DNA from 3 places in the Acidovorax sp. GW821-FHT10E03 genome. Region 3 is predicted to be linked to each of the others. Evidence: predicted binding sites of a transcription regulator. Region 3 holds the regulator's gene; each other region holds the start of a gene.
The links. The regulator NrdR, encoded in region 3, represses ribonucleotide reductase genes. The targets are predictions, from matches to a motif close to CACNANATNTNGTG.
Positions count from the first base shown of each region.

Region 1: AC07OD_RS11175 (ribonucleoside-diphosphate reductase subunit alpha) is a predicted target of NrdR. The motif match lies at 6,544-6,557, and genes of this name have one in related genera.
Region 2: AC07OD_RS18160 (ribonucleoside triphosphate reductase) is a predicted target of NrdR. The motif match lies at 4,541-4,554, and genes of this name have one in related genera.

Region 1 is NZ_JBWKMU010000005.1:298,430-306,103, forward strand. It holds gene AC07OD_RS11155 (zinc-ribbon and DUF3426 domain-containing protein) at 1-339, shown strand, start outside; gene AC07OD_RS11160 (carbohydrate kinase family protein) at 370-1,266, shown strand; gene AC07OD_RS11165 (histone) at 1,408-1,992, opposite strand; gene AC07OD_RS11170 (ribonucleotide-diphosphate reductase subunit beta) at 2,176-3,372, opposite strand; gene AC07OD_RS11175 (ribonucleoside-diphosphate reductase subunit alpha) at 3,507-6,449, opposite strand; gene AC07OD_RS11180 (hypothetical protein) at 6,624-6,797, shown strand; gene ampD (1,6-anhydro-N-acetylmuramyl-L-alanine amidase AmpD) at 6,819-7,451, opposite strand; gene AC07OD_RS11190 (sigma-54-dependent transcriptional regulator) at 7,435-7,674, opposite strand, start outside.
Region 2 is NZ_JBWKMU010000010.1:10,519-18,192, reverse strand. It holds gene norR (nitric oxide reductase transcriptional regulator NorR) at 1-1,265, opposite strand, end outside; gene AC07OD_RS18170 (nitric-oxide reductase large subunit) at 1,504-3,789, shown strand; gene AC07OD_RS18165 (hemerythrin domain-containing protein) at 3,861-4,289, shown strand; gene AC07OD_RS18160 (ribonucleoside triphosphate reductase) at 4,587-6,605, shown strand; gene nrdD (anaerobic ribonucleoside-triphosphate reductase) at 6,701-6,901, shown strand; gene AC07OD_RS18150 (anaerobic ribonucleoside-triphosphate reductase activating protein) at 6,936-7,583, shown strand.
Region 3 is NZ_JBWKMU010000008.1:148,681-156,354, reverse strand. It holds gene aroC (chorismate synthase) at 1-466, shown strand, start outside; gene AC07OD_RS15710 (bifunctional metallophosphatase/5'-nucleotidase) at 577-2,403, shown strand; gene AC07OD_RS15705 (DMT family transporter) at 2,414-3,316, opposite strand; gene nrdR (transcriptional regulator NrdR) at 3,514-3,963, opposite strand; gene glyA (serine hydroxymethyltransferase) at 3,985-5,229, opposite strand; ZMP/ZTP riboswitch at 5,265-5,420, opposite strand; gene AC07OD_RS15690 (lytic transglycosylase domain-containing protein) at 5,517-6,359, opposite strand; gene AC07OD_RS15685 (DUF349 domain-containing protein) at 7,305-7,674, shown strand, end outside.

The sequences.
Region 1 (7,674 bases), on a different contig from region 3:
GCGTTGTGCGTTCCGTTGCAATGCCAGATTGCGCCGCAACGCCAGATTGCGGATGTGGTCATCGACAGCTCCTCCTTCAACAAGGCCCGGGGTGACAGCTATCAGCTGGCCCTGGCCATGAAGAGCAAGGCCTCGATACCCCTGGCCATGCCCGCCGTGGAGCTGACCCTGACGGACGCGCAGGACCAGCCCGTTCTCCGGCGTGTCCTGCTGCCGGCCGATCTGGGAGCTCCGATGGAGTTGCCGGCGCGCGGTGAATGGAGCGCCTCGGTGTCGGTGATCGTGACCACTGGCGGGGCGCGTGTGGCCGGCTATCGGCTGCTGGCGTTCTATCCCTGATACTGATTTCTACCAACCTACTTTTCTGATATGGCTGCCCTTATTTGCGGTTCCCTGGCATTCGACACCATCATGACCTTCGAGGGCCGCTTCGCCGAGCAGATACTGCCGGACCAGCTGCACATCCTGAATGTCTCTTTCCTGGTGCCTTCGTTGCGCCGTGATTTCGGGGGGTGCGCGGGCAACATCGCGTACAGCCTCAAGCTGCTGGGCGGCGAACCATTGCCCATGGCGACATTGGGAAGCGACGGCGCGGACTACTTGCAGCGGCTGCGAACGCTGGGCATCAGCACCGAATTTGTGCGGCAAGTGGACGACAGCTTCACGGCCCAGGCCATGATCATGAACGACCGTGACAACAACCAGATCACGGCTTTCCATCCCGGGGCGATGCAGCAGGCGCACATCACGCGCGTTGCCGCGCGCGGAGACATCCGCCTTGGCATCGTCGCACCCGACGGGCGCGAGGCGATGCTGCAGCATGCAGAGCAATTCAAGGCGGCGGATATTCCCTTTGTGTTCGATCCTGGCCAGGGCCTGCCCATGTTCGACGGCAAGGAGCTTGCGCATTTCGTGGATCTTGCCAGCTGGGTGGTGGTCAACGACTACGAGGGGAAAATGCTCTCGCAGCGCACGGGCTGGAGCCTGGCCGACATCTCCCGGCGCGTGCGCGGGCTGGTCGTGACCCTGGCTGCGGAAGGCTGCGAAGTCTGGATTGACGGCGAGCGCGAGCATGTGCCGGCCGCGAAGCCGGCCGCCGTGGTCGAGCCCACGGGTTGTGGCGATGCCTGGCGTGGCGCGCTGTTGTTCGGCCTGGAAAAGGGCTGGCCGTTGGCCCGCTGCGCCGAATTGGGCAACCGGGTCGGGGCCCTCAAGATTGCGCAGCGCGGCCCGCAGAACTACACGCTGGATTTCACTCCCGCGTGAGGGTTGAGGGTGCGGTGCCTGCGGGGCAGGCGGGTGGGGGCGGCTTCGGTTCGAGGTGCCGCTTTGCCCGAAGCGCGTGTCTCGGCGGGCATAAAAAAACCCGGTGCAACGGCACCGGGTTGAGCGCGTAATACGTGCTGATTACGGCTTGTTGCCCGTAGGGAAGGGCCAGGCTGCCTGAGGGTTCAGGGTAGTCTGTGCTGCAGGAGCGGCCGCAGGGGCAGGCGCCTTGGGGGCCTTCTTGGCCGGTGCAGCTTTCTTCGCGGGGGCGGCCTTGGCGGGTGCAGCCTTCTTTGCTGCTGCTGCCTTCTTGGCGGGAGCGGCCTTCTTGGCTGGTGCTGCTGCCTTCTTGGCAGGCGCAGCCTTCTTTGCTGCTACTGCCTTCTTGGCGGGAGCGGCCTTCTTGGCTGGTGCTGCTGCCTTCTTGGCAGGTGCAGCCTTCTTCGCTGCTACTGCCTTCTTGGCGGGAGCGGCCTTCTTGGCTGGTGCTGCTGCCTTCTTGGCGGGCGCAGCCTTCTTCGCTGCTACTGCCTTCTTGGCGGGAGCGGCCTTCTTGGCTGGCGCTGCTGCCTTCTTGGCAGGTGCAGCCTTCTTCGCTGCTACTGCCTTCTTGGCGGGAGCGGCCTTCTTGGCCGGTGCAGCCTTCTTTGCCGCTACGGGCTTTGCCGATGCGGCCTTTTTCGCTGGGGCTGCCTTCTTGGCGGCCGTTTTTTTCGCAGTTGCCATCATGTTCTCCTTGGGTCAATTTGCAAAGAGCACTTCGTGTCTGCAGTGGACACGAAGCGATCCATGGCGATGGAGAAAACCCCCATCGCCATGAACACGGGAACGCCCCGCACGGCAACGCTCTGCGGCGCTGTCTGTGTGGGGCGTGGTGTAAAAATCCATGGTGGTGTGATGCGAAAGGCGCTAGTCCCAGGACAGCGCACCACCGGACTGGTATTCAATAACCCGGGTCTCGAAGAAGTTGCGTTCCTTCTTGAGGTCAATCATCTCGCTCATCCACGGGAACGGGTTCTCTTCGTTGGGGAACAGCGTTTCCAGTCCGATCTGCGTGGCACGGCGATTGGCGATGTAGCGCAGGTAGCCCTTGAACATGGACGCGTTCATGCCCAGCACGCCGCGGGGCATGGTGTCTTCGGCGTAGCGGTATTCCAGCTCGACCGCCTTGAGGAACAGCGCCTTGATCTCGGCCTTGAATTCGGCGGTCCAGAGGTGCGGGTTCTCGAGCTTGAGCTGGTTGATCAGGTCGATGCCGAAGTTGCAGTGCATCGACTCGTCGCGCAGGATGTACTGGTATTGCTCGGCAGCGCCGGTCATCTTGTTTTGCCGGCCCAGCGCCAGGATCTGCGTGAAGCCGACATAGAAGAACAGGCCTTCCATCAGGCAGGCGAAAACGATCAGCGACTTGAGCAGCGTCTGGTCGTTTTCGGGGGTGCCGGTGCGGAAGTTGGGGTCCATGATCGCTTCGATGAAAGGGATCAGGAACTGGTCCTTGTCACGGATCGACTGGACTTCGTTGTAGGCGTTGAAGATCTCGGACTCGTCCAGTCCGAGCGACTCCACGATGTACTGGTAGGCGTGCGTGTGGATGGCTTCTTCAAAGGCCTGGCGCAGCAGGAACTGGCGGCACTCGGGCGCCGTGATGTGGCGGTAGGTGCCCAGCACGATGTTGTTGGCGGCCAGCGAGTCGGCGGTCACGAAGAAGCCGAGATTGCGCTTGATGATGCGGCGCTCGTCATCGGTCAGGCCGTTCGGGTCCTTCCACAACGCGATGTCGCGCGTCATGTTCACTTCCTGCGGCATCCAGTGGTTGGCGCAGGTGGCGAGGTACTTTTCCCACGCCCACTTGTACTTGAACGGGACCAGCTGGTTGACGTCGGTCTGGCCGTTGATGATGCGCTTGTCGGCGGCATTGACGCGCCGATGCACTACAGTGGACTCCGCCACTTGCGGGCCGGCCGCGGCCGTTGCGGTCGCAGCAACGGGGTGCAGCGAGGGGGACTGAAAAGACAGAGGCGGTTGCCCCGCCGGGCGGTTGTTTTGCAGACCGCCGTCCAGTTGATTTTGCGATGAGGGCTTGACTTCTTCGTCCCAGGTCAACATAGATTTTCCAGTGTTCGGATTATGAAAGCAGTGCTGCGAAAAGAAAAGCACTGAAGCGTTGTGTGGCAACGATTTGTTGCTTCACAGCACATGCGCAACGCCTCGGATGTGTCGAGGCGTTGCGCGCGAAGTCCTTATTGGCAGGCTTCGCAGGTTGGATCGTCGATTGCGCAGAACTTGATGTCCGTGGCGGGCAGCGCGGCGGCCTGCGCGGCGGCCGCTGCCGCGGCGGCTTCCAGCGCGCTGGGCTTGGCCTGCGGGGACGCGGAGGCCTGTGGCGCACCGCCGTCGTTGCCGGACGAAACCGCGTTGAGCTGGCGCGTGTTCACGGTGCTCATCTCGACGTGCGTGGCGCTCTGCGTGCGCAGGTAGTAGGTGGTCTTCAGACCGCGCACCCAGGCCAGCTTGTAGGTGTCGTCAAGCTTCTTGCCCGATGCGCCAGCCATGTAGATGTTCAGGCTCTGCGCCTGGTCGATCCATTTCTGGCGGCGCGATGCGGCCTCCACCAGCCAGTGGGGCTCCACCTCGAAGGCGGTCGAATACAGCGCCTTGATGTCTGGCGGCACGCGATCGATGGGGTGCAGGGAGCCCTTGAAATGCTTGAGATCCATGATCATCACGTCATCCCACAGTCCCAGGCGCTTGAGGTCGCGCACCAGGCCGCCGTTGATGACGGTGAATTCGCCCGACAGGTTGGACTTCACGGACAGGTTGCCGAACGAGGGCTCGATCGATGCATCCACGCCGATGATGTTGGAGATGGTCGCGGTGGGCGCGATGGCCACGCAATTCGAGTTGCGCATGCCGTCCTGTGCGATCTTCTTGCGCAGGGCGTCCCAGTCCAGGGTGGAAGAGCGGTCCACTTCCACATACCCGCCCCGGGCATCCGACAGCATGTCCAGCGTGTCGAACGGGAGGATGCCGCGGTCCCACAGCGAGCCCTTGTAGCTGGAGTACTGGCCGCGTTCCCGTGCCAGTTCGGTGGAGGCCCAGTAGGCGTAGTAGCAGATGGCTTCCATCGACTTGTCGGCGAACTCCACGGCCTCTTGCGACGCGTAGGGAATGCGCAGCTCATACAGGCTGTCCTGGAACGCCATCACCCCCAGGCCCACCGGGCGATGGCGCAGGTTGGAGTCGCGCGCCTTCTTGACGGCGTAGTAGTTGATGTCGATCACGTTGTCGAGCATGCGCATGGCGACCTTGATGGTCCTCTTGAGCTTGTCATGGTCGATCTGGCCGTCCTTCAGATGCTGCAGCAGGTTGACCGAGCCGAGGTTGCACACGGCGGTCTCGGTGTCGCTGGTGTTCAGCGTGATCTCGGTGCACAGGTTGGACGAGTGCACCACGCCGGCGTGCTGCTGGGGCGAGCGCACGTTGCAGGCGTCCTTGAATGTGATCCAGGGGTGGCCGGTCTCGAACAGCATGGTCAGCATCTTGCGCCACATGTCGGTGGCCTGCACCGTCTTGGAAGGCTTGATCTCGCCGCGCGCGGCCTTTTCCTCGTAGGCCACGTAGGCTTTCTCGAAGTCGGCGCCGAAGAGGTCGTGCAGGTCGGGCACGTTGGAAGGGGAGAACAGGGTCCAGGTGCCCTTTTCCATCACGCGGCGCATGAACAGGTCGGGAATCCAGTTCGCCGTGTTCATGTCGTGCGTGCGGCGGCGGTCGTCGCCCGTGTTCTTGCGCAGCTCCAGGAATTCTTCGATGTCGAGGTGCCAGGATTCCAGGTAGGTGCAGACAGCGCCCTTGCGCTTGCCGCCCTGGTTCACGGCCACGGCCGTGTCGTTGACGACCTTGAGGAAAGGCACCACGCCTTGCGATTCGCCGTTGGTGCCCTTGATGTGGCTGCCCAGCGCGCGCACCCGGGTCCAGTCGTTGCCCAGGCCGCCCGCGAACTTGGACAGCAGGGCGTTTTCCTTGATCGACTCGTAGATGCCGTCCAGGTCGTCGGGCACCGTGGTCAAGTAGCACGAAGACAGCTGCGAGCGCAGCGTGCCGCTGTTGAACAGCGTGGGCGTGCTGGACATGAAGTCGAACGACGAGAGCACTTCATAGAACTCGATGGCGCGGGCTTCGCGGTCGACTTCGTTGAGGGCTAGGCCCATGGCCACGCGCATGAAGAAAGCCTGGGGCAACTCGATGCGCGTCTTTTTGACGTGCAGGAAGTAACGGTCGTACAGGGTCTGCAGTCCGAGGTAGTCGAACTTCAGGTCGCGGTCCGCCTGCAGGGCGGCGCCCAGGCGCTGCAGGTCATATTGCAACAGGCGCTCGTCCAGCAGCTCGTTTTCCACGCCCTTCTTGATGAATTCGGGGAAGTAGTCGATATAGGCTTGTCCCATCGCGCTCTGGGTCACCTCGCGGCCCAGGACTTCGCGCACGATCGTGTGCAGCAGCAGGCGGGCGGTGGCGTAGGTGTAGTCGGGGTCTTTTTCGATGAGCGTGCGGGCCGCCAGGATGGAGGCCTTGTAGACCTCGTCCATGGGAACGCCGTCGTACAGGTTGCGCATGGTTTCGGCAACGATGGGGTCTGCGCTGACGTCCGCGCCAAGATTCACGCAGGCCGACTCGATCAATGCCTGCAGCCGGTGGAGGTCGAGGGCAACGCGTTCTCCGCCGTCCAGCACGTGGAGCAGCGGAGCGGGGGCGGACGGAGCCTGCTGCTCGACCTGGCGTGCACGCTCCTGGGTGCGGCGCTCGCGGTACAGCACGTAGGCGCGGGCAATCTCATGGTGGCCGCCACGCATCAGTCCGAGTTCCACCTGGTCCTGCACATCTTCAATATGAAAGGTGCCGCCTCCGGGGCGCGACCGCACCAGGGCGCGGGTGACATTCTGGGTCAGGGTGTCCACGACTTCGCGCACGCTGGCGGACGCGGCGCCTTGTGTGCCATGCACCGCCAGGAAGGCCTTCATCATCGCCACCGCGATCTTTTGCGGCTCAAACGGCACCACCGCCCCGTTGCGGCGGATGATCTGGTAGTGCGCCAGCGAGTTGGCCGCCGACGTTGGCGCGGGCTGCGAAGCCGGAGCTTGCGCTGGGTTGGCGTGGGTGGTGGAAGGCGTAGTCAAAGCAGCTTGCATGGGTGTCCTCTTCTGTGGGCTGTCTGGGATGTGTGGCGCGGGGCGTGAAGCCATCGCAAGGTGTGAGTGATGGGCCGGACTTCTGTCTGCCGCACACTATATATGGTGTGTCAGGTGCATTCAAGACACTACCGGTAGTGTACCGCCCCAAACCCCTGGGAAAAGGGAAACAGCATGTTTTCAATGCTGCGAGTTCTTGCGATGACCCCGCTGGAATCCCTTGTCCCACCGAAAAAGCAGCAGCGAATCCGCGCCGCGGCGGGCGATACGGGCGGTTTTTCTTCGCGAGGCCGCGTGGAGCTTGGCGATGCGGCTTTGTGCGGTTGCACAAAGAAAAAGTTGCTGTGACGCGGCGCTGCGACAGCGCGTTCAGCTGGCGGCCAGGATGGCGGGCCGGGTCGCCGCGGGAAAACGGTGCGGCGGCCAGCGCAATGCCTTTTGTACCTTCACCCAGTCGAAGCCGGGGCCGGGATCCTGCTTGCGCCCGGGCGCTATGTGCTCATGTCCCGCAATGTGCGCGATGGGATAGCGCCGCGCGATGTCCTGGCAGAGAGTGGCCAGCGTCCGGTACTGGGCGGGTTCGAACGCCAGGCCCTCCAGGCCCTCCAGCTCGATGCCGATCGAGTCGTCATTGCACTGGCTGCGCCCGCGGTAGGCCGACTGGCCTGCGTGCCAGGCCCGCAGATCGCAATCCACGAACTGCCAGAGCGCACCGGTGCGCTCGATGAAGAAATGCGACGACACCGCCAGTCCGCGGATGCTCTGGTAGTAGGGATGGGCATCCCAGTCCAGGGTGTTGGTGAACAGCTGTTGCACTGCACCCCCCCCGTACTCGCCTGGCGGCAGGCTGATGGAATGCACCACGATCAGGTCGATGGCGGACCTGGCCGCTGCCGGGCGCGTGCCATGGTTGGGGGATGGGAGCCTCGTGGCCGCGCGGTGCCAGCCGCCGTCCCACGGCGGTGGGTCCGCCGGCGCTGCCTCCTCAGCCCACGTCGTCATGCGGGTCCTGGTCGTTGGGCACGGCGATGTTCAGCCGGGCGATCCTGTAGCGTATCTGGCGCAGGCTGATGCCCAGCCGGGCGGCGGTGGCGGTCCGGTTGAAGCCCGCCTCGCGCAGGGCGCGGATCAGGATGTCGCGCTCCTGCTGGTCAAGCCATGCCTGAAGATCGCTGGGCAGCGTCACCAGGCTGCCCGCGCCGGGCGGCGGCGCGGCCGGGTAGGT
Region 2 (7,674 bases), on a different contig from region 3:
AGGGCCTTGAGCGCCGCGCGGCTGACCACGTGCTCCAGCTCGCGGATGTTGCCGGGCCAGGGGTAGCGGCGCAGGGCGTCCTGTGCGCTGGCCGACAGCCGCAGGCTGCGCAGGCCCAGGCGCGCGCGGTTCAGTTCCAGAAAACGGCCCGCCAGCAGCAGCACATCGTTGCCCCGTTCGCGCAGCGGCGGGATGGGCACGGGGTACACCGACAGCCGGTGGTACAGGTCGGCGCGGAAGGCGCCGTCGCGCACCTGCTCGCGCAGGTTGCGGTTGGTGGCGGCGATCACGCGCACGTCCACGCGGCGCGGGCGGTCGGCGCCCAGGCGCTGGATCTCGCCGTTCTGCAGCGTGCGCAGCAGCTTGGCCTGCACGGCCAGCGGCAGTTCGCCCACCTCGTCAAGGAACAGCGTGCCGCCCTCGGCCGCCTCGAAGCGCCCGGGCCGATCGGCCACTGCGCCGGAGAACGCGCCGCGCACGTGGCCGAAGAGTTCGCTCTCGGCCAGAGACTCGGGCAGCGCCGCGCAGTTCACGTGCACCAGGAGCTTGGTGCGGCGCGTGGACTGGCGGTGCAGCAGGCGCGCGAACAGCTCCTTGCCCACGCCGGTTTCGCCCAGCAGCAGCACCGGCAGGTCCGAGCCCGCCACCACCGTGAGCTCGTGCAGCAGGCGCAGCAGGGGCTCGCTCTGGCCAACGATCTCCATGTCGCCATCGCCCGCGCGGGTGGTGCGCTCGTCGTCGGCGCTGCGGGTGTGGGGGGCGCTGCGCAGCGCCTGCACCTCGCGCTCCAGCCGCGAGATGCGCACGGCCGCCTCCACCAGCACCTTGCAGTCGGCCAGCGCGGCGCGTGCGGCCTCGCCGAAGGTGCCGGTCTGCAGCGCGTCGAGCGTCAGCACGCCCCAGGGCTGGCCGTCCACCCACAGGCTCACGCCCATGCAGTCGTGCACGGGCAGGGGCTCGCCCACCAGGGTGTCGAGCAGGCCGTCGTAGGGGTCGGGCAGGGTGCTGTCGTGGTCGAAGCAGGTCACCTCGCGCCGCGCCAGGATGGCGGCGAGCCGGGGGTGCTGGCTGACCACGAAGCGCCGGCCCAGCGCCTCGCGCACCAGGCCCTCCACGGCCACGGGGCGCAGGTGGTCTTCCTCCAGCTGCAGCAGGGCCACGGCCCCGCAGTGAAAGCGCATGCGCAGGTGGTCCGCCAGCCGCTGCAGGCGCACGGCCTGGGGCAGATCGGTGGCCAGGTCGGCGAGCAGGGGGCTATGGTCCATGGTGATATTTACCTTTGATGGGTGAATTAAACCCTATCCATGGATGGTCAAAAAGACCATGACCGCTGCAAGTGGTTGATTTGATGGGCCTGCAGCCCTGGCCCGGCGCTTGCGATGTGGACAGTGACACCGATTCACTCGTTCCGAAAAGCCATGACCACAAGACCCCGACCCCACGCCGCCAGCGCACGCTGGCGCCGCCCCTTCGTTGTTGTTCTGTTGAAGCAGGAGGCCCGCCATGGGTAACTACCGCAAGCTCTGGTTCACGCTGATCGGCGTGCTCATCGTCACCTTCAGCCTGCTGGGCTACTACGGCGCCGAGGTCTACCGCACCGCGCCGCCCATCCCCGCCAGGATCGCCACGGCCGGGGGTGAAGTGCTTTTCACCCACGACAGCATCCTCGACGGACAGACTGCGTGGCAATCGGTGGGTGGCATGCAGCTGGGTTCCATCTGGGGCCACGGCGCCTACCAGGCACCCGACTGGACGGCCGACTGGCTGCACCGCGAGTTGCTCAACTGGCTTGACGTCGCCGCCGAGCGTGCGCACGGCAAGCCCTTTGCCGAGCTCGACGCCGCCGCCCAGGCCGTGCTGCGCGACCGCATGAAGACCGAGTACCGCACCAACACCTACCACCCCGAGACGGGCGTGGCCACGGTGTCTTCGGTGCGTGCGGATGCCATTGCGATGACCGCGCTGTACTACGACCAGCTTTTCAGCGACGTGCCCGCGCTGCACAAGACCCGCGAGCACTTCGCCATGAAGGAGAACACCCTGCCCAGCGCCGAGCGGCGCGCGCAGATGACGGGTTTCTTCTTCTGGACGGCCTGGGCCGCCGCCACCGAGCGCCCCGGCACCACGGCAACGTACACCAACAACTGGCCGCACGAGCCACTCATAGGCAACAAGCCCACGGCCGAGAACATGGTCTGGTCCGTGATGAGCGTGGTCGTGATGATGGCGGGCGTGGGCTTCCTCGTGTGGGGCTGGTCCTTCCTGCGCAAGCACGACGAGGTGGAACCCACGCCACCCCAGCATGACCCGCTCTCGCGCGTGCCGCTCACGCCCTCGCAGCGCGCCCTGGGCAAGTATTTGTTCCTCATCGTGGCGCTGTTCAGCTTCCAGGTGCTGCTGGGCGGCTTCACGGCCCACTACACGGTGGAAGGCCAGCAGTTCTACGGCATCAACGTGTCGCAGTGGTTCCCCTATTCGCTGGTGCGCACCTGGCACATCCAGAGCGCGCTGTTCTGGATCGCCACGGGCTTCCTGGCAGCCGGTCTGTTCCTCGCGCCGCTCATCAATGGGGGCAAGGACCCGGCTTACCAGAAGCTGGGTGTGGACATCCTGTTCTGGGCGCTGGTCGTGGTGGTGGTGGGCTCGTTCACGGGCAACTACCTGGCCATCGCGCAGATCATGCCGCCCGAGTGGAACTTCTGGCTGGGCCACCAGGGCTATGAATACGTGGACCTGGGCCGCCTGTGGCAGATCGGCAAGTTCACCGGCATCGCCTTCTGGCTGGTGCTCATGCTGCGCGGCATCGTGCCGGCGCTGCGCACCCCCGGCGGCGACAAGAACCTGCTGGCGCTGCTGACGGCGTCGGTGGTGGCCATCGGCCTGTTCTACGGCGCAGGCTTCTTCTACGGTGAACGCACCCACCTGTCGGTGATGGAGTACTGGCGCTGGTGGGTGGTGCACCTGTGGGTGGAGGGCTTCTTCGAAGTCTTCGCCACCACGGCGCTCGCCTTCATCTTCTCGACGCTGGGGCTCGTGTCGGTGCGCATGGCCACCACGGCCAGCCTGGCCTCGGCCTCGCTGTTCATGCTGGGCGGCGTGCCCGGCACCTTCCACCACCTCTACTTTGCAGGCACCACCACCCCGGTGATGGCGGTGGGCGCGGCCTTCAGCGCGCTCGAAGTGGTGCCGCTGGTCGTGCTGGGCCACGAGGCCTGGGAACACTGGCGCCTGCAGCACCGCACGCCCTGGATGGCCCGCCTGCGCTGGCCGCTGATGTGCTTCGTGGCCGTGGCCTTCTGGAACATGCTGGGCGCGGGTGTCTTCGGCTTCATGATCAACCCGCCCATCTCGCTGTACTACGTGCAGGGCCTGAACACCACGCCGGTGCATGCCCACGCCGCGCTGTTCGGGGTGTATGGCTTCCTGGCGCTGGGCTTCACGCTGCTGGTGCTGCGCTACATCCGGCCGCAGCTGGTGTTCAGCGAGCGGCTCATGAAGACGGGCTTCTGGTGGCTCAACGCCGGCCTGGTGCTGATGATCGCCACCAGTCTGTTCCCCATCGCCCTGTTCCAGTTCCACGCGAGCGTGAGCGAAGGCCTGTGGTACGCCCGGGGCGAGGCCTTCATGCAGCAGCCCTTCATCCAGACGCTGCGCTGGGTGCGCACCTTCGGCGACGTGGTCTTCATCGTCGGCGCGCTGGCCATGGCCTGGCAGGTGGTGAGCGGTGTGTTCGGTTCGCGGGCCCCGGCCGCTTCCACGGGGGCCTACCTGGCGCAGGCCCGTCGCTGAAATGCACCGTGCGCGGCGGCTGCCACAAGCGGCCACCGCGCTCACACACCGTTTGCCCACAAGGACTGACCATGAACCTCGACAAATTCAAGCACCAGCACACCGACATCCTGCGCAGCATCGCCACCTTGCGCGCCCTGGCCCACGCGGGCGTGCAGGCCAACGCCACGGCCATCGCGCAGGGCATCGTGGCGATGAGCGGCACCATCAAGCTGCATCTGGCCGTGGAAGACCAGGTGCTCTACCCCGCACTGCAGCGCGGTGGCAACCCCGAACTGGCGCGCCTGGGCCGCCAGTACCAGAGCGAGATGGCCTCGATTGCCAGCGCCTACGACGCCTTTGCGCGCCGCTGGAACACGGCCGAGGCCGTGCGCCGCGATGCGCAGGGCTTTCGGGACGAGGCCAACGTGGTGCTGCGCCGGGTGTTCGAGCGCATGCAGCGCGAAGACCATGACTTTTATCCGCGCATCGAGGAGGAAGAAACCGCCGCCTGCCATTGAGCGCCCACGCGAGCGCAGCCCGGCCGCAGCGGTGGAGCCCCTGCAGCCCCTAGCCCCCCAACAAAAACACCCACCTTTTCCACGCACACCTCTTGTGCTCCAGCGTGCCATCACACGCACCCCCATCCATCGGTAGGGCCTGACGGCACCTTCCTTTCGCCGGCCTTTGTGCCGGCATTTTTTTTTACCCCTGCTTACCGCCTCGATTGTGTTGGGTCAAACTACCTATAGTGTTTGGTGGGTATCGTGGACACCATAGGTAGTGTTTTTAACCCGTTCCACAGATTGGTCGAACCCATGGCGTCCACCCTTTCCACCTTGCCCCGCGAAGTCGTTTTGCGCAGCGGCCAGCGCGTTCCTTTTGACGCCGAACGCATCCGCGCCGCGCTGGCCAGCGCCGGGCAGGCCTCGGGTGAATATGGCGCCGACGAAGCGGCGTTGCTCACCGCCCAGGTCACCAAGGTGCTCATCCACCGCTTCCATGGCGAGGCACCCACCATCGAGCAGATCCAGGACGTGGCCGAGCAGACGCTGATCGCCGCCAACCACCTGGCCACCGCGCGCGCCTACATCGTCTACCGCGAGCAGCACGCCCAGCTCCGCGCCGACCGGCAGACGCTGGTCGATGTGGAAAGCTCCATCAACGAATACCTCACCCGTGCCGACTGGCGCGTGAACGCCAACGCCAACCAGGGTTACTCGCTGGGCGGGCTGATCCTGAACGTGGCAGGGAAGGTCACGGCCAACTACTGGCTGTCGCACGTCTACACGCCCGAGATCGGCGAGGCGCACAGGAGCGGCGACCTGCACATCCACGACCTCGACATGCTCAGCGGCTACTGCGCGGGCTGGTCGCTGCGCACGCTGCTGCACGAGGGGCTCAACGGCGTGCCGGGCAAGGTGGAGGCGGGGCCGCCCAAACACATGAGTTCGGCCGTGGGGCAGATCGTGAACTTCCTGGGCACGCTGCAGAACGAGTGGGCGGGCGCGCAGGCGTTCTCGTCGTTCGACACCTACATGGCGCCCTTTGTGCGCATTGATGCCATGGACTACGCCGCCGTGCGCCAGTGCATCCAGGAGCTGGTCTACAACCTCAACGTGCCCTCGCGCTGGGGCACGCAGACGCCGTTCACCAACCTCACCTTCGACTGGACCTGTCCCGAGGACCTGCGCGAGCAGGTGCCCGTAATCGCTGGCAAAGAGATGCCGTTTTGCTATGGCGACCTGCAGGCCGAGATGGACCTCATCAACCGCGCCTACATCGACGTGATGACCACGGGCGATGCCAAGGGCCGGGTGTTCACCTTCCCAATCCCCACGTACAACATCACCAAGGATTTTCCGTGGGAGAGCGAGAACGCGCAGCTGCTGTTCGAGATGACGGCCAAGTACGGTCTGCCGTACTTCCAGAACTTCATCAACTCCGAGCTGGAGCCCAACATGGTGCGCTCCATGTGCTGCCGCCTTCAGCTCGATTTGCGCGAGCTCTTGAAGCGCGGCAACGGCCTGTTCGGCAGCGCCGAGCAGACGGGCAGCCTGGGCGTGGTCACCATCAACTGCGCGCGCCTGGGCTACCAGCATGCGGGCGATGAGGCGGGCCTGTTCGCCGCGCTCGACCGCCTGCTGGAACTGGGCAAACAAAGCCTGGAGACCAAACGCAAGCTCATCCAGCGCCTGATGGACCAGGGCCTGTTCCCCTACACCAAGCGCTACCTGGGCACCTTGCGCAACCACTTTTCCACGCTGGGCGTGAACGGCATCAACGAGATGGTGCGCAACTTCACGGCGGACCGGCACGACATCACCAGCGAATGGGGCCACGCGTTTGCCGTGCGCCTGCTCGACCACGTGCGCGAGCGCATGACCGCCTTCCAGGAAGAAACCGGCCACCTCTACAACCTGGAGGCCACGCCCGCCGAGGGCACCACCTACCGCTTCGCGAAGGAAGACAAAAAGCGCTGGCCCGCCATCCTGCAGGCGGGCACGTCCGAGCAGCCTTACTACACCAACTCCTCGCAGCTGCCCGTGGGCTTCACCGACGACCCGTTCGAGGCCTTGATGCGGCAGGAGGCGCTGCAATCCAAATACACCGGCGGCACCGTGTTGCACCTGTACATGGGCGAGCGCTTGTCCAGCGGCGCGGCCTGCCGCGATCTGGTGCGGCGCGCGCTCACGCGCTTTCGCCTGCCCTACATCACCGTCACGCCCACGTTCTCGATCTGCCCCACGCACGGCTACCTGGCGGGCGAGCACCCGTTCTGCCCGCGCTGCGACGAAGAGCGGCTGGACGCCAAGCGGCGGCGGCTGGTGGCCTGACCTCGCATTTCAAACCAAATTGACCTGTAGCGCTTATCAATAAAGAGTTGGCAGCTATCAATACAGAAGCATTTTTTAACCATGAAGGAGATCACATGAGCCATTTCTCTACCCCCGAACAGGCCGCCCTGGCCGCCGTGCAGCTCACCGACGGCGAGCGCCAGCCCTGCGAGGTCTGGACCCGCGTCATGGGCTACCACCGCCCCGTGGCCAGCTTCAACACGGGCAAGCAGGGCGAGCACGCCGAGCGCCGTTTCTTTTCAGAGCAGGCGCGTGGTGGAAGCAACGCCTGCTGAGGCGCCGCCAGCGTCCGCGCTGCGGCTGGGCGGCATGACGCCGCTCACCACCATCGACTTCCCCGGCCGCCTCGCGGCCGTTTTCTATTGCCAGGGTTGCCCCTGGCGCTGCGGCTACTGCCACAACCCCGGGCTGCTCGACGCCGCCGCGCCCCCGGCGTTGCCGTGGGACCAGACGCTGCAGTTCCTGCACAGCCGCCGGGGCCTGCTCGACGGCGTGGTGTTTTCGGGCGGTGAGCCGACGCTGCAAGCCGCGCTGCCCGCTGCGGTGGATGCCGTGCGCGCACTGGGCCTGCAGACCGCCCTGCACACCGGCGGCATGTACCCCGGGCGGCTGGCGGCGCTGCTGCCGCGCCTCAATTGGGTGGGGCTGGACATCAAGGCCCTGCCGCAGCGCTACGACGCCATCACCGCCACCCCCGGCAGCGGCGCGCGCGCCTGGGCCGCGCTCGATGCCATGCTGGCCCATGGCATCGACCACGAATGCCGCACCACCTGGCACGCGGGCCTGTTTGGTGTGGACGAATTGCTGGAACTGGCCCAGGCCCTGGCCGCGCGCGGGGTGCGGCATTGGGCGCTGCAGGAATGCCGCGTGCTCGGCGCCCCGGCCTGGGCGCTGGCGCCCACACACCAGCAGCAACTGGCCGCGCTGTTTTCCGGATTCACCTTGCGCCGGGTGTGAGTGCCGGGCGCAGATTTCCTGCGTTGCAAGGGCCTGCATGAAATAAGCATGCAAATACGGCCGCTGTTGCACACGCCTTGATGCGCGTCAG
Region 3 (7,674 bases):
CGGCGTGCCCGTGGGGCTGGGCGAGCCGCTGTACGACAAGCTCGATGCCGACATCGCCCACGCCATGATGGGCCTGAACGCGGTGAAGGGCGTGGAGATCGGCGCGGGCTTTGCCAGCGTGGCCCACCGGGGCACGATGCATGGCGATTCGATGACGCCCCAGGGCTTTCGCACGAACAACGCGGGCGGCGTGCTGGGCGGCATCAGCACCGGGCAGGACCTGGAGGTGAGCATCGCGATCAAGCCCACCAGCTCCATCATCAGCCCGCGCGAATCGATCGATGTGCACGGCAAGAGCACCGAGGTCGTCACCAAGGGCCGCCACGACCCCTGCGTGGGCATCCGCGCTGCGCCCATCGCCGAGGCGCTGCTGGCGCTGGTCGTCATGGACCATGCCCTGCGCCACCGCGCGCAGTGTGGCGATGTGGTGCCGCCGGTGCCGCCCATCCAGGCATCGTTTCTGTAGGAATCGGCATGGCAGAGCGCACCGGGCCCGGCCCGGGCGCTTCGCCGCCGTGGTTTGCGGGGCGTGCAGGGATGCGCGCCCTTTTTACTGGACTGGACAAGGCACTCTCCATGCGCAGGTTGTTGGCACAGGCATTCCGTGGTTCAGGATGGGCGCGCGGCGGCGCGGTGCTCGCGGCGGCGGGCGTCCTCGGGGGCCTCCTAGCGGGCTGCGGCACGGCCACGCGATGGGCCGGCGATCCGGCACCCGCGCACATCGACATCACGCTCATCGGCTTCAACGACCTGCATGGCAACATGGAGCCGCCCCGCATGGCGCATGCCGTTCCAAGCCCCACGGGACCGGTGGCGGTGCCCGCGGGCGGGATGGCGTACTTCGCGAGCGCCATCGCAGCCCTCAAGGCGCGGGGGCCGCACCACGCGGTCGTGTCCGCCGGCGACATGGTCGGTGCGTCGCCGCTGGTGTCCTCGCTGTTCCTGGACGAGCCCACCATCGAGGCTGTCAACGAGATGCAGATCGACTTCAACGCGGTGGGCAACCATGAGTTCGACCGCGGCTGGCGCGAGCTGCTGCGCCTGCAGCAGGGAGGTTGCGAGAAGTTCACGGCGCGCCAGCCCTGCCAGATCAGCCAGCCATTCAAGGGCGCCCGCTTTGGCTTCCTGGCCGCGAACACGGTGCGCGTCGAGGACGGGCGGACACTGCTGCCCGCGACGGGGCTCAAGCGCTTCACGCAGGGTGGCACCACGGTGACGCTGGGCGTCATCGGGCTCACGCTCCAGGCCACGCCCACCATGGTGAGCCCCTCGGGCGTGGCCGGGCTGCGCTTCGAGGACGAGGCGGCCACGGCCAATGCCCTGATTCCCCAGCTCAAGGCGCAGGGCGCCGACGTGATCGCGGTCGTCATCCATGAAGGCGGCAGCACCACGGCCGGGGTGCAGGAGACCAGCTGCGCGGGCCTCTCCGGCGACATCGTCCCCATCCTGGAGCGCCTGGACCCCGCGGTGGACGTGGTGGTCTCCGGCCACACGCACCAGGCCTACGTGTGCGACTACGCCCGTGTGAATCCCGCCAGGCCCTTCCTGCTGACCAGTGCAGGCCAGTATGGGACGCTGCTCACCGACATCCAGCTGCGTGTGGACACCCGCACGCGCCGCGTGGTGCGCAAGACGGCGCGCAACGTCATCGTGCAGGGAGAGGCCTTCACCGGCAGCCAGGGACACGTGCCCATGACCTCGGCCGTGCCTTCCTTCCCGGCCGATCCGGCGGTGCAAAAGATCGTCGACACCTACCGCGCGGCGGCCATACCGCTGGCGCAGCGCCCGGTGGGGCAGGCTGTGTCGGCCCTGCGCCGCGTGCTGACGCCCTCGCTGGAGAGCGCCCTGGGCAACCTGGTCGCCGATGCGCAGCTCCACGCCACGCGCGCGCCGGAGCAGGGCGGGGCGCAGCTGTCCTTCATGAACCCGGGGGGGCTGCGTGCCGACCTGGTACCGGATGTGCAGGGCCTGGTGCGCTACGGGCAGCTGTTTGCCGTGCAGCCCTTTGGCAACCAGCTGGTCGTCAAGACCTTCACGGGTGCGCAGATCAGGGCGGTGCTGGAGCAGCAGTTCGCCAGCGGCAGCAACACCGTGCAGCGGCCCCGCGTGCTGTCGGTCTCATCGGGCTTTGCCTACCAGTTCGACCTGTCCCGGCCGGCGGGCGAGCGCGTCAGCCAGATGGTGCTGCAGGGTGCTGCGCTGCGCGACGACATGCCGGTGCGCGTGGTGATGAGCAGCTACCTCGACAGCGGCGGAGACAACTTCACCGTGCTGACCGAAGGGCGCGACCGCCTGGTGGGCGGGCTGGACCTGGACGCGCTGGAGGCCTACTTCCGCACGCAGAGTCCGGTGGCCGTGCCTGCTACCAACCGCATCACGTCCGTCGCGCGCGCCGTGCGTTGAGCGGCGGCGGCTATTCCTTGCCCGGGCGCAGTGCCGCCAGCCAGCGCAGCGGGTTGAAGCCCGTGACCAGGCCGGTGGCCACCAGCACGAGCGCGCCGCCCCAGAGCATGCCGGGGCCCAGGGCCTCGCCCAGGAACACATGCCCCCAGGCCACCCCGAACAGCGGGATCATGAACGCGGAACTCATCGCCGCCACCGGGGATACCTGGGCGAGCACGCGCAGGTTGAGCCAGTAGGCCAGGCCCGAGGTGGCGATGCCCATGACCGCCACCGCCGCCACGGCCCCGGGGGTGAAGCGGGCTTCGGGCAGGCTCCATGCGGCGCCCGGCAGCAGCAGCACCAGCGCGGCGGCGTGGATGCCCGCGGCGATCGACAGGGGCGACATGCGCGTGGTGGCCCGCTTCATCCAGGTGGTGGAGACCCCGTAGCAGGCCGACGCGATGATGCAGGCCAGTGCCGCGACCAGCAGGGACGGCGTGGGCTCCACCGGGCCGAGCTGCACGATCAGGGCCACGCCCGCGAAGCCACACAGGCAGCCCAGCCACTTGCGCTGGCTCAGCGTGTCCTCCTTCATCCACGCGGCCGCGAGCACGCTGAAGGGAACGGCCATCGTGTTGAGCAATGAGCTGTAGCCCGCCGGCAGGTGCAAGGCGGCCCAGGCATACAGCAGGAACGGCACCGCCACGGTGAGCGTGCCCAGCCCGAACAGCTCGCGCCAGTGGCGCCACGGCCAGGGCTCGCCGGCCGCCCGCATGATGGCGACCAGGGTCAGCGTGCCCAGCCCGATGCGCAGGGCGGCCATCACGTTGGGCCCCAGCAGCGGGCTTGCGATGCGGATGAAGAGAAACGAAGCGCCCCAGAGGGCCGACAGCAGCACCAGCTGCAGGAAGTGGCGGGTTTTCACCGCAGGCATTGTCGGGCAGCCGCGGTGTTTCTGTGCACCAGGGGGGTGTTTTGCCCATGAAAATAGCCTCTGGCGCTTTTACTTCAAGCGCCGAAAGCTATATTTTTGATAGCGCATCGCCAAGGTGGCCGCTGGGCCTGGCTGGCTGGCGGCGGGTGCGTGGGCAGCCCAGCCCGGCAACAAACGGGCCGTGGGCGCCGCGGCGGCTATTTGCGCACTTCGTCCACCATCGCGCGGAAGTCGTCGATGTCCTCGAAACTGCGGTACACGCTGGCAAAGCGGATGTAGGCCACCTTGTCGAGCTTCTTGAGCTCGCGCATGACCAGCTCGCCGATGCGGCTGGAGATCACTTCGCGCTGGCCGAGGTTGAGCAGCTTTTCCTCGATGCGCTCGATGGCGCTGTCGATCTGGTCCGTGCTGACCGGGCGCTTGCGCAGCGCCAGATTGAAGGAAGCGAGCAGCTTGGCGCGTTCGTACTCGATGCGCCGGCCATCCTTCTTCACGATGGCCGGGAAGCTCACTTCCGGCCGTTCGTAGGTGGTAAAGCGCTTGTCGCACGCGCCGCACTGGCGGCGGCGGCGGATGAACACCCCATCTTCAGACACCCGCGTTTCGACGACTTGCGTTTCCAGGTTGCTGCAGAAGGGGCACTTCATGGCGGCTGCTGACCGGTGAAGTTAACGGTAGACCGGGAAGCGGGCCGTCAGCGCATTGACCTTGGCACGCACCGCCGCGATGTTGGCCTCGTCGCGGGGGTTGTCCAGCACATCGGCGATCAGGTTGGCCGTGATGCGGGCTTCTTCTTCCTTGAAGCCGCGCGTGGTCATGGCGGGGGTGCCAATGCGCACGCCGCTGGTCACCATCGGCTTTTCGGGGTCGTTGGGGATCGCGTTCTTGTTGATGGTCATGTGGGCGGCACCCAGCACGGCCTCGGCTTCCTTGCCAGTAATGCCCTTGGCACGCAGGTCCACCAGCATCACGTGGCTTTGCGTGCCGCCGGACACGATGCGCAGGCCGCGCGCGGTCAGCGTCTCGGCCACCACCTTGGCGTTCTTGGCCACCTGCTCCTGGTAGGCCTTGAACTCGGGCTGCAGCGCTTCCTTGAAGGCCACGGCCTTGGCCGCGATCACATGCATCAGCGGGCCGCCCTGCAGGCCGGGGAAGATGGCGCTGTTGATGGCCTTCTCGTGCTCGGCCTTCATCAGGATGATGCCGCCGCGCGGGCCGCGCAGGCTCTTGTGCGTGGTGCTGGTGACCACGTCGGCATGGGGCACGGGGTTGGGGTACACGCCCGCGGCGATCAGGCCGGCGTAGTGGGCCATGTCCACCATGAAGATCGCGCCCACGTCCTTGGCCACCTTGGCAAAGCGTGCGAAGTCGATGTGCAGGCTGTAGGCCGAGGCACCGGCGATGATGAGCTTGGGGCGGGTTTCGTGCGCCTTCTTCTCCATGGCGTCGTAGTCCAGAGCTTCGTTGGCATCGAGGCCGTAGGAGACCACGTTGAACCACTTGCCCGACATGTTCAGCGGCATGCCGTGCGTGAGGTGGCCGCCTTCGGCCAGGCTCATGCCCATGATGGTGTCGCCGGGCTTGAGGAACGCGAGGAACACCGCCTCGTTGGCGGATGCGCCGCAGTGGGGCTGCACGTTGGCGGCCTCGGCACCGAAGATCTGCTTGACGCGGTCGATGGCCAGCTGCTCGGCCACGTCCACGTGCTCGCAGCCACCGTAGTAGCGCTTGCCGGGATAGCCTTCGGCGTACTTGTTGGTCAGCTGCGTGCCCTGCGCCCACATCACCGCGGGGGAGGCGTAGTTCTCGCTGGCGATCAGCTCGATGTGGTGCTCTTGCCGGGCGTTTTCAGCCTGGATGGCGGCAAAGAGTTCGGGGTCGGTTTGTTCGACAAGAATATTGCGGTCGTACATGATTGGCAGTCCTATGAACTTGTGTCCCTTGAAACAAGGGCTGCCCAGGCGAACGGCGGAACGCAGAAGGATGAACCCCGTGCGGCACGCTTCCCAGTGGTTCACAAGGGGCAAGCCCTTGCTGGTTTCCACGTCAGCGGCAGCACCCTGTGTGCGGGATGCCGCGCCTATCGCCAGTCGCGTACCCCGCTAGTGTAGCTGACGTGGCATGCGCAACCTGTGTCGCATCGCGCGAAGTGCCGTGCGCCCCGGGGTCATGGCGCCCCGGCCGGCGGCACAGGATCGGCTCAGAGCCCCGTCAGCAGAGCCACCTTGTCGGCCGCCACCGCCGCTGGCGTCGCGGGCGGCGCAGACACCGGGATGATCTGGGCGGGTGCCTGGGTGGACAGCGTGGGCGGTGGCGCGGTGGGCATGGAGCGGCCGCCGGCCACCTGGCGCAGGCGGAAATGCTCGGCCATCACCTTGGCGGCATAGCCGCCGTCGTCGGCCAGGTTGCCGGCGCCCACGTAAAAGCGTAGCCCGCCCTCCACGGAACCCGCGCGCGAAATGCATTCCTGCAGGACCTTCACGCCCACGCGCAGGTTGCTCACGGGATCGAAGGCCGCAAAGTGCCCCCCGAAGTTCTGGTACTTGTCGGTATGCACGTTGGTCATCACCTGCATCAGCCCCTGGGCGCCCACCGCGCTTTGCGCAAACGGGTTGAAGCTCGACTCGATGGCCATGATGGCCAGGATCAGCGTGGGATCGATCTTGGACTTCGCGCCAATTTCATAGGCCTCTGCCACCAGCACGCTCAGCGGCTCGGGGGCAACGCGGTACTTCTTGCTGAGCCAGAAGGCGACGGCGGCCTGCTCCTTGGGCAGGTCCTTGGGATTGCCCGCCGTGGCGCGCTCGCTGGCCTCCGGCTCGATGGGCATGCCAAGCACTTCCACCTGGCGGGCCTGCAGCCAGTTCATCAATTGCGCTTCGCCTGCCTGGCGCAGGTCCGGGCGGGCCGTGAGGGTGATCACGACAAAGGCCACAGCCAGGCCGATGAGGGCGAAGCTGTTGTGGGTGATTTCAAGAAAACCTTCGGTCACGTCGGCCACGAAGGTCCGCACGCCGGAGACTATTTTTCCTGACGCTGTCATAGCTCTTCCTTTCTGAAGCGCCGCACTGAGCCTGGGCAGTCATCGGTGACTGTCCCGTCTCAGCGGGTCGCCTGGATTGGTACGCCATCAAGTGGGCCGCACATCTCTGGGGTGCTTTGGGCCTGGTTTGACTTAGCCGGGTTCGGCAGCGGGTTGGGGTTTTTACTAGCCTGTTTTTGGGGCTGGCGGATTCTAGGAGGTCACTAAATGCTTAGTCAATACTAATGAATTGAATCATAAGACAAATAAGTTATAAAAAATATGTAAAAAATCACAGTTTTTGGGGTGCTGGCGGACGTTTGGGGCCTGTGGCCTCAGGCGGGTTGTTACAAGCTCATGTCAAATTCAATCGGTGGACTTTTCGCCATTGAGAATCCAGTTTGAACTGCGGCAACTACTTTGGTAAGGTTCAGTTGCCTGTTGATTTCAGGCATCGCCAGACGAAACCAAGTCTCCCTCCAAAGGCATTCAGTGCCCTGGTGCAGCAGATGAGGATTCCAAGGCACCCCCTGGAGGCAATACCTTGCCTCCTCGCAGTGTGGACCTTCATCTCCGCATTTGCGACCGATGGCAAAGACCGTTGTGTCAGCCGTCAAGCCCGGCAGGCAGGCCTTGAGGCACTGTCCGCCGGGCTTTCTTGTTTGTGCTGGCGGGCTGTCTGGGCTAGCGGCGCTTATATATAGATAATGGGGGCTGTTCCCTAGAGCGGCGACAGTTCGCCCGGAGTCGCGGGCGATGCCCCTTGCGGGGGTCGCAGCATGTCAGCCCGTCTGGCAAAGCCTTGTGCCAGATCACCCTCGGGGTTTGGCGCAGCGCCATGCTGCGGTCTGTTGGCCGAACCCGGTGAAAATAGTCTCCTTGTTGCCTTGGCGCGCGTGCAGTGCGGTTGCCAGGGCGGGCCTCCAGGCAATGCGCCTGGGGGAGCCTTTGTTATCCATTGGATCCATGTTTCCATTTTTTTCCCGCAGCAAAATGTCCGACGCACCTGAAGTGAATCCGGCCCCGGCCAAAACCCATGAGCCGCATCCGCTTGATGCGTTGACCGGCGGCGCCTTTTCTGCCGCCACCTCTGGTGAGCGCGCCTCCCGCATCCGCGACTGGCTGGCCACGCAGCCTGCCCCGGAGCAGTTGCAGGAGGTCTTCAAGGAGTTGAGCGGCCGTGACAAGGGCGCAGCCCGCGCGGTGCGCGAGCGCCTTGACGAAATCCGCCGCGCCAAGGGGCAGGAGGCCATCGCCGCCGAGTGGGCGGAAAAGGCACAGGCCCTTCTTGCGGCCCCCAAGCTCAATATCGCCGATGCCATGGCCTGGCAGCGCG